Regions from separate parts of the Neobacillus sp. S1115 genome, predicted to be linked through region 2. Evidence: a T-box and tRNA genes for the amino acid it is inferred to sense, from the RefSeq annotation. Region 2 holds a T-box; the other holds one or more tRNA genes.

Region 1 (4,391 bases), 3.1 Mb from region 2:
CGCTGGGTAGCTATGTGCGGACGGGATAAGTGCTGAAAGCATCTAAGCATGAAGCCCCCCTCGAGATGAGATTTCCCATAGCGTCAAGCTAGTAAGATCCCTGAAAGATGATCAGGTTGATAGGTCAGAGGTGGAAGCGCGGTGACGTGTGGAGCTGACTGATACTAATCGATCGAGGACTTAACCAAGTCATGTTTTTAGGTGAACTCGTTCTTATTAACTTCTTCTGCATTATCTAGTTTTGAGGGAATGAAAAATTTTAAATTTCCTCTTGCAAAATATGAAATAGACATTATAATAAAATAGTGTCTGATAAATGGTCTGGTAGTAATGGCGAGAAGGTCACACCCGTTCCCATCCCGAACACGGAAGTTAAGCTTCTCAGCGCCGATGGTAGTTGGGACGCAAGTCCCTGTGAGAGTAGGACGCTGCCAGGCTGTTAAATGGAGGATTAGCTCAGCTGGGAGAGCATCTGCCTTACAAGCAGAGGGTCGGCGGTTCGATCCCGTCATCCTCCACCATAATAATTTAATTATCATTTTGCCGGCTTAGCTCAATTGGTAGAGCAACTGACTTGTAATCAGTAGGTTGAGGGTTCAAGTCCTTTAGCCGGCACCTTGAGCCATTAGCTCAGTCGGTAGAGCATCTGACTTTTAATCAGAGGGTCGAAGGTTCGAGTCCTTCATGGCTCACCATTTAAATATGCGGGTGTGGCGGAATTGGCAGACGCACCAGACTTAGGATCTGGCGCCGCAAGGCGTGGGGGTTCGACTCCCTTCACCCGCACCATTTATATATTGCGGAAGTAGTTCAGTGGTAGAACACCACCTTGCCAAGGTGGGGGTCGCGGGTTCGAATCCCGTCTTCCGCTCCAAAATTGCCGGGGTGGCGGAACTGGCAGACGCACAGGACTTAAAATCCTGCGGTAGGTGACTACCGTACCGGTTCGATTCCGGTCCTCGGCACCATTTAAAATCAAGATGCGCCCGTAGCTCAATTGGATAGAGCGTCTGACTACGGATCAGAAGGTTATGGGTTCGACTCCTGTCGGGCGCGCCATTTAAATTTAATAGTACGGGAAATAGCTCAGCTTGGTAGAGCACTTGGTTTGGGACCAAGGGGTCGCAGGTTCGAATCCTGTTTTCCCGACCATTCTCACTAAATTCAATGGGGCCTTAGCTCAGCTGGGAGAGCGCCTGCTTTGCACGCAGGAGGTCAGCGGTTCGATCCCGCTAGGCTCCACCATTTAATTTTAATATGTAATTTGGCGGTGTAGCTCAGCTGGCTAGAGCGTACGGTTCATACCCGTAAGGTCGGGGGTTCGATCCCCTCCGCCGCTACCAAGATTATTAGGACCTTTAGCTCAGCTGGTTAGAGCAACGAGCAAGGCTCCGCTGAATATGCTACGAGTTGTACCCATCGAGCTGCTGCTTGAATTTGCTTTCTGAGATGGGGACAGACGGGTTTTAACCATATAGGTTAAAGAACTTTAACTTGGACCTTTAGCTCAGCTGGTTAGAGCAGACGGCTCATAACCGTCCGGTCGTAGGTTCGAGTCCTACAAGGTCCACCATTAGTTTCATATTTTATGGAGGAATACCCAAGTTTGGCTGAAGGGATCGGTCTTGAAAACCGACAGGCGGGTTAAACCGCGCGGGGGTTCGAATCCCTCTTCCTCCGCCATAAAACATTTTATACTTTTTATTATCGCGGGGTGGAGCAGTCCGGTAGCTCGTCGGGCTCATAACCCGAAGGTCGCAGGTTCAAATCCTGCCCCCGCAATCCGGTCTGGTAGTTCAGTTGGTTAGAATGCCTGCCTGTCACGCAGGAGGTCGCGGGTTCGAGTCCCGTCCAGACCGCCACTAAAGTGGCTCAGTAGCTCAGTCGGTAGAGCAAAGGACTGAAAATCCTTGTGTCGGCGGTTCGATTCCGTCCTGAGCCACCTTTATTTTTAAAAACATCACGGCGGTTGTGGCGAAGTGGTTAACGCATCGGATTGTGGTTCCGACATTCGTGGGTTCGATTCCCATCAGCCGCCCCATTATAATGCGGGTGTAGTTTAGTGGTAAAACCACAGCCTTCCAAGCTGTTGTTGTGGGTTCGATTCCCATCACCCGCTCCATTATGGGCCTATAGCTCAGCTGGTTAGAGCGCACGCCTGATAAGCGTGAGGTCGATGGTTCGAGTCCATTTAGGCCCACCATAGTATTATTCCGCAGTAGCTCAGTGGTAGAGCTATCGGCTGTTAACCGATCGGTCGTAGGTTCGAGTCCTACCTGCGGAGCCATATAGAGAAGTACCCAAGTGGCTCAAGGGGCTCCCCTGCTAAGGGAGTAGGTCGCGTAAGCGGCGCGAGGGTTCGAATCCCTTCTTCTCTGCCATTTGGCCCCTTGGTCAAGCGGTTAAGACACCGCCCTTTCACGGCGGTAACACGGGTTCGAATCCCGTAGGGGTCATACGAAAAAGCTGATGACAATATGTCATCAGCTTTTTTGTTGTTTTTGAACATGCAAATCATTATATTAATATAACCTCTTTGCTATCTCTGCAATGCAATAAAGTGTTGAAATCGCTTGCAAGACTTCAATTTTCCGCAAATAAAGTTATCTATTTTTTCAAAAATTGAATAACTTTTCAAACTACTTTAACAAAAAAATCACAAAAAAACTTAATAGATTCCTGTCGAAACACGAGAGATTTTTTGTCGTATCCTGGTGATAGCTGTCAAAAAACATCTAATAGTGGAGCCATTCCCCGCTTGCTGTCAGAAAAGATAAAAAAGTTTTACAAGGAATATTTGTTATTTGCACTTATAATTGGTTTTTGAAATACATAATTTCAGGTGAGGATGAGGAGAGCCATGGCAGTGAATACATTTTTTCCGACTGATTACCAACTTCACTTATTTCACGAGGGAAATCTTTTTCAAAGTCATCAGCTTTTTGGCGCTCATATCTTTAAGGATTCCGCAGAGACTTATACACGATTTTGCGTTTGGGCTCCGAATGCCCTCCAAGTAAGGCTTGTGGGGGATTTTAATCACTGGAATGGTGATGGATATGAATTACAAAAAGTAAATGGTGAGGGTGTATGGATTATTGTCATCAAGCAAAATCTAGATGGCTGCAATTATAAATATGAAATCACCACAAAATCAAAGAAACAATTGTTAAAAGCAGATCCCTATGCTTTTTACTCAGAATTAAGGCCAAATACAGCCTCTGTCGTTTATTCGCTTGAGGGCTATAAATGGCAGGACACTCAATGGATGAACCGCAAAGCACAATCGAACTTCCTGGCGGAACCAGCCGTCATTTATGAGGTTCATGCGGGCTCATGGAAGACCAAGGATAATGGTGATTTTTTAACCTATCGAGAACTGGCGGAAGAACTTGTCCCTTATGTATTGGAGCTTGGCTTTACGCATATTGAGCTGCTGCCGCTGGTTGAACATCCACTTGACGCTTCTTGGGGGTACCAGGGGACTGGGTATTTCTCCGTAACATCGCGGTACGGGACTCCGGATGATTTCCGCTATTTCGTCGAACAGTGCCATCAGCATGGCATAGGGGTCATCCTTGACTGGGTACCCGGGCATTTCTGCAAGGACGCTCATGGGTTATACAATTTTGACGGTACACATCTTTATTCCTATTCCCATCTAAATGATAGGGAAAACCACATCTGGGGCACAGCCAATTTTGACCTTGGAAAAGGAGAGGTGCAAAGTTTCCTCATTTCAAACGCTCTATTTTGGATGGAACATTATCATATCGATGGCTTCAGAATGGATGCTGTTGCCAATATCATTTATTGGCCGAATGCCTCAAATAGACAAAGTGAAAACCCCTTCGGTATTGCTTTCTTAAAAAAACTTAATCAAGCAATAAACGACTATAATCCATATTTTTTAATGATAGGGGAAGACTCCACCGATTTTTCGAAGGTAACGACCCCAGTCCGTTATGGCGGTCTTGGATTTGATTACAAATGGAATATGGGTTGGATGAATGACATGCTTGAATACATGGAAACGCCGCCGTTTGCAAGGTCACAGGCCCATTCAAAGGTCACTTTTTCACTTTTATATGCGTTTTCAGAAAACTTTATGCTCCCGTTTTCACATGATGAGGTTGTCCACGGGAAAAAATCATTATTGGATAAGATGCCCGGTGATTATTGGGAAAAATTTGCCCAGCTAAGGCTTTTACTGGGCTATATGTTTGCCCATCCCGGGAAGAAGCTGCTATTTATGGGATTTGAACTGGGGCAGTTCGCGGAATGGAAAGATAAAGAACAGCTAGATTGGCATCTTTTGGACTATGAGCTGCACCGAAAACTGAATACCTATGTGAAAGTCTTAACGAAAGTTTACAAACGCACCAAAGCCC
Region 2 (4,391 bases):
GTGGTGAATTTGCAGCGGATTGATCAAGAGGAAGGCCGGCAGATCGTTCATTTCTTAGGAGGAGTAGTATATGCTCTCGGTGGGGAAATCCAGAAAATTGGCGCCAATATATTCTTGTGCACCCCGGATAATATGGAAGTATCGGGGAATATTTCGGAACTGCTCCCTGACCACGAAAATATGAATACGAGGTGGTAAAGAGATGTTTTTTGTTATCGGTTTAATACAAAAACTCATTTGGGCTTACTCGTGGGCATTAATTATTTACATATTGATGTCCTGGTTTCCGGGTGCTAAAGAATCCGCGATCGGTCAATTCTTAGCAAGAATTTGTGAGCCATATTTGGAACCATTCAGAAGGATTATTCCCGCAATCGGCATGATTGACATTTCTCCGATTGTCGCATTTCTTGTGCTCAACTTTGCAACACGGGGCTTAAGCTATGTAGCTGTCTGGCTCTCATAATAATTAAAAATAGGTTGGTTTTTAGAGCATGAATATATATCAGCATTTTCGTCCAGAAGAACGGGATTATATTGACCAGGTCATGCAGTGGAAAAACACTGTCGAGCTTCAGTATGCCCCGAAATTAACGGACTTTCTTGACCCAAGAGAACAGCATATCTTAAAAACGATCATCGGTGAAAATGGTGATGTAAAATATCAACTCTTTGGAGGATGGCCAGGAGCAGAACGAAAAAGGGCTTTTCTTTTCCCGGAATATCTAGTCCCAGCTCAAGAGGATTTTCAAATCAGCTTGTTTGAAATTGACTATCCAAAGAAGTTTGTCAAAATTGAACATCCCAACGTCTTAGGCACATTGATGTCGTTGGGCCTAAAACGTGGGAAATTTGGCGATATTCTTGTCGATGATGGAGAAATCCAGTTCTTGGCAGCCAAGGAAATCGGCGGCTATATCAGCAGTAATCTTGAATCAATCGGTAAAGCAACGGTTCAATTAATCGAGAAGCCGCCCGAAAACATAATTTCTCCTAAAGTATTATGGGAGGAACGTGAATTAACAGTATCTTCATTAAGGCTGGATACTGTTATTTCTGGTGTTTATAATCTTTCCCGGCAAAAATCGCAAAACTATATTGCCGCAGGCCTAGTTAAGGTCAATTGGACTCAGATTGAAAGCCCGGCCTTTGTTTGTGAAATTGGCGATATGCTGTCAGTCCGGGGCCATGGAAGGGTAAGATTGTCCAGTATTGACGGAAAAACAAAGAAAGAAAAATGGCGAATTTCTGTCGGAAGACAAAAATAATTTATTTTCTTGCAGGATTTTCGAAAAACTTGTCGAATATTCACATTTACATATATTGCACAGATTGTTGGAGGTGGCATCATGCCGTTAACGCCGTTAGATATTCATAATAAAGAATTTAATAAAGGATTTAGAGGGTATGACGAGGATGAAGTAAACGAATTTCTTGATCAGGTAATCAAGGATTACGAACTTGTCCTAAGAGAGAAAAAAGAATTGGAAGAGCGCTTAACTGACCTGCAGGAACGTTTAGGGCATTTTACAAGTATTGAAGAAACACTTAATAAATCGATTGTGATTGCCCAGGAGGCAGGGGAAGAAGTAAAACGCAATGCCCAAAAGGAAGCGAAGCTAATCGTCAAGGAAGCGGAAAAGAATGCGGACCGTATCGTTAACGAATCCCTATCTAAAGCGAGAAAGATTGCTCTGGAGATAGAAGATTTAAAGAAGCAGTCGAAAATTTTCCGCACCCGTTTCAAAATGCTGATTGAGGCACAGCTCGATATGCTGAATACTGACGATTGGGATCACCTTTTAGAGTACGAACTTGATGCCACCGAGCTGAAAATCCACGAAGAAGAGGATTCATTAGCTTGACGAACAGCTAATTAGTAGCATATAATTTCTTAACAGATTAATTGAATGAAAATGACGAAGACAGGGACAGTACAATTTTTCAAAAAAGCTTATTAGCGAGTCGGGGATGGTGGAAGCCCGATAAAGCCGAAAGATTGGAAAATCACCCTCGAGTTCCGAGGTCGAACCTCTATATTTAGACAGTAGACTAAGGCGTGTATTCACGTTACGAATTCGCAAGAGGATAGAATAAGACAGTTCTATCAATCAGGGTGGTACCGCGGGAATAAAACCTTCTCGTCCCTTTTTTGGGATGAGAGGGTTTTTTTATTTGCAAGAATGTCAATTCTGTTCAATAGAAAGGTATTGGAGGAAATAAAATGGAATACAAAGACACGTTATTAATGCCGCAAACGGATTTCCCAATGCGCGGTAATCTTCCGCAAAGAGAACCGGATATGCAGGCAAAATGGGAAGAAATGAATATTTACCAAAAAGTACAGGAGCGCACTAAAGGGCGTCCGATGTTTGTTTTGCATGATGGCCCTCCATATGCAAATGGTGACATCCATATGGGCCACGCCCTAAATAAAATCTTAAAGGATTTTATTGTCCGCTATAAGTCAATGAGCGGCTATCATGCCCCATATGTGCCGGGCTGGGATACGCACGGTCTGCCGATTGAACAGGCTTTAACCAATAAAGGGGTTAAACGGAAAGAAATGTCCGTAGCTGAATTCCGCCAGCTTTGTACAGAATATGCGCTTGAGCAGATCGACAATCAACGAACCCAGTTTAAACGCCTTGGTGTCCGCGGTGATTGGGAGAATCCGTACATCACTTTAAAGCCTGAATACGAAGCCCAGCAAATTAAGGTTTTCGGAGAAATGGCGAAAAAAGGTTATATCTATAAGGGATTGAAGCCAGTATATTGGTCTCCGTCAAGTGAATCCGCTTTGGCTGAGGCAGAAATTGAATATAAAGATAAACGTTCACCGTCCATTTATGTTGGTTTTCCGGTGAAGGATGGCAAGGGAGTTCTTGATACGGATACGGAAATCGTCATCTGGACAACAACCCCATGGACCATTCCTGCCAACTTGGGAATTTCGGTTCATCCTGAGCTAACATATGTGGTTGTAGCGGTAAATGATAAAAAATACGTTGTGGCTGAAAGCTTATTGGAAAGTGTAACGAATGAAATTGGCTGGGAAGAAGCGGCCGTTCTTAAAAAGGTCAAAGGGGCTGAGCTGGAATATGTTGTAGCCCGTCATCCACTTTATGACCGTGATTCTCTTGTCATGTTAGGCGAGCATGTGACAACGGATGCTGGTACTGGCTGCGTTCACACTGCTCCTGGTCACGGGGAAGATGACTTCCATGTTGGTCAAAAATACGGCTTGGATGTACTTTGTCCAGTTGATGATAAAGGAAATATGACAAATGAAGCACCGGGATTTGAAGGGTTATTTTACGATGAGGCCAACAAACCGATTTCCCAAGCCTTAGAGGAAAAAGGAGCTTTGTTAAAGCTTACATTTATTTCCCACTCCTATCCACATGACTGGAGAACAAAGAAGCCGGTTATTTTCCGGGCAACTGCACAGTGGTTTGCGTCCATTAAAGATTTCCGCGAGCAATTGCTCGAAGCTGTGAAAGAAACAAAATGGGTGCCGGCTTGGGGCGAAACAAGGCTTTTCAATATGGTCCGTGACCGCGGCGATTGGTGTATTTCCCGCCAGCGCGTCTGGGGTGTGCCAATTCCGGTATTCTACGCTGAAAATGGTGAAGAAATCATTACTGACGAAACAATCGAACACGTTTCTAATTTATTCCGCGACAATGGCTCAAACATTTGGTTTGAGCGTGAAGCAAAAGACCTGCTTCCGGAAGGGTTTACGCATCCTGGCAGCCCGAACGGCAAGTTTACGAAGGAAACCGACATTATGGACGTTTGGTTCGACTCCGGTTCTTCCCATCAGGCTGTACTGCTTGAAAGAGAAGACTTGGTGCGCCCTGCCGACCTATATCTTGAAGGTTCTGACCAATACCGCGGCTGGTTTAACTCGTCTTTATCTACTGCAGTTGCTGTCACAGGCAAGGCTCCATATAAGGGAGTATTAAGCCATGGATTTGCTCTTGATGGTGAAGGTCGAAAAATGAGTAAATCATTAGGTAATGTCGTCGTTCCGGCGAAGGTTATGAATCAATTGGGAGCAGATATTTTACGCCTATGGGTGGCTTCGGTTGATTATCAATCAGATGTCCGGGTATCGGATGCAATTTTAAAGCAGGTTGCTGAAGTATATCGGAAAATCCGCAATACATTCCGCTTCTTGTTGGGTAATTTAGCGGACTTTGACCCGGCTGTTAATAAGGTTGCTTACGAAAACCTTCGTGAAGTAGATCAATTTATGCTGGTTAAATTAAATAAGCTGATTAAGAGTGTTCGCAATTCTTATGAAAATTACGATTATGCAGGTATTTACCATGCTGTCAATAATTTCTGTACGCTTGATTTAAGCGCGTTTTACCTAGATTTTGCAA

What was found. A T-box is a leader RNA that pairs with one kind of tRNA and senses whether it is charged. The one in region 2 lies ahead of ileS (isoleucine--tRNA ligase), so its partner is inferred to be a tRNA-Ile.
Region 1: it has a tRNA-Ile gene. The T-box ahead of ileS (isoleucine--tRNA ligase) is inferred to sense a tRNA for this amino acid. The anticodon was not compared.

Annotation. Positions count from the first base shown of each region.
Region 1 is NZ_AP038275.1:5,034,427-5,038,817, reverse strand. Features, by position in the region: rRNA gene ACZ5B7_RS24770 (23S ribosomal RNA) at 1-188, shown strand, start outside; rRNA gene rrf (5S ribosomal RNA) at 321-437, shown strand; tRNA gene ACZ5B7_RS24760 (tRNA-Val) at 446-521, shown strand; tRNA gene ACZ5B7_RS24755 (tRNA-Thr) at 543-615, shown strand; tRNA gene ACZ5B7_RS24750 (tRNA-Lys) at 620-695, shown strand; tRNA gene ACZ5B7_RS24745 (tRNA-Leu) at 705-789, shown strand; tRNA gene ACZ5B7_RS24740 (tRNA-Gly) at 800-874, shown strand; tRNA gene ACZ5B7_RS24735 (tRNA-Leu) at 880-968, shown strand; tRNA gene ACZ5B7_RS24730 (tRNA-Arg) at 983-1,059, shown strand; tRNA gene ACZ5B7_RS24725 (tRNA-Pro) at 1,076-1,152, shown strand; tRNA gene ACZ5B7_RS24720 (tRNA-Ala) at 1,170-1,245, shown strand; tRNA gene ACZ5B7_RS24715 (tRNA-Met) at 1,267-1,343, shown strand; tRNA gene ACZ5B7_RS24710 (tRNA-Ile) at 1,497-1,573, shown strand; tRNA gene ACZ5B7_RS24705 (tRNA-Ser) at 1,591-1,683, shown strand; tRNA gene ACZ5B7_RS24700 (tRNA-Met) at 1,709-1,782, shown strand; tRNA gene ACZ5B7_RS24695 (tRNA-Asp) at 1,786-1,862, shown strand; tRNA gene ACZ5B7_RS24690 (tRNA-Phe) at 1,870-1,942, shown strand; tRNA gene ACZ5B7_RS24685 (tRNA-His) at 1,966-2,041, shown strand; tRNA gene ACZ5B7_RS24680 (tRNA-Gly) at 2,049-2,122, shown strand; tRNA gene ACZ5B7_RS24675 (tRNA-Ile) at 2,127-2,203, shown strand; tRNA gene ACZ5B7_RS24670 (tRNA-Asn) at 2,213-2,287, shown strand; tRNA gene ACZ5B7_RS24665 (tRNA-Ser) at 2,291-2,381, shown strand; tRNA gene ACZ5B7_RS24660 (tRNA-Glu) at 2,385-2,456, shown strand; gene glgB (1,4-alpha-glucan branching protein GlgB) at 2,861-4,391, shown strand, end outside.
Region 2 is NZ_AP038275.1:1,932,167-1,936,557, forward strand. Features, by position in the region: gene ACZ5B7_RS09525 (cell division protein SepF) at 1-198, shown strand, start outside; gene ACZ5B7_RS09530 (YggT family protein) at 203-466, shown strand; gene ACZ5B7_RS09535 (YlmH family RNA-binding protein) at 495-1,268, shown strand; gene ACZ5B7_RS09540 (DivIVA domain-containing protein) at 1,350-1,865, shown strand; T-box leader at 1,914-2,152, shown strand; gene ileS (isoleucine--tRNA ligase) at 2,225-4,391, shown strand, end outside.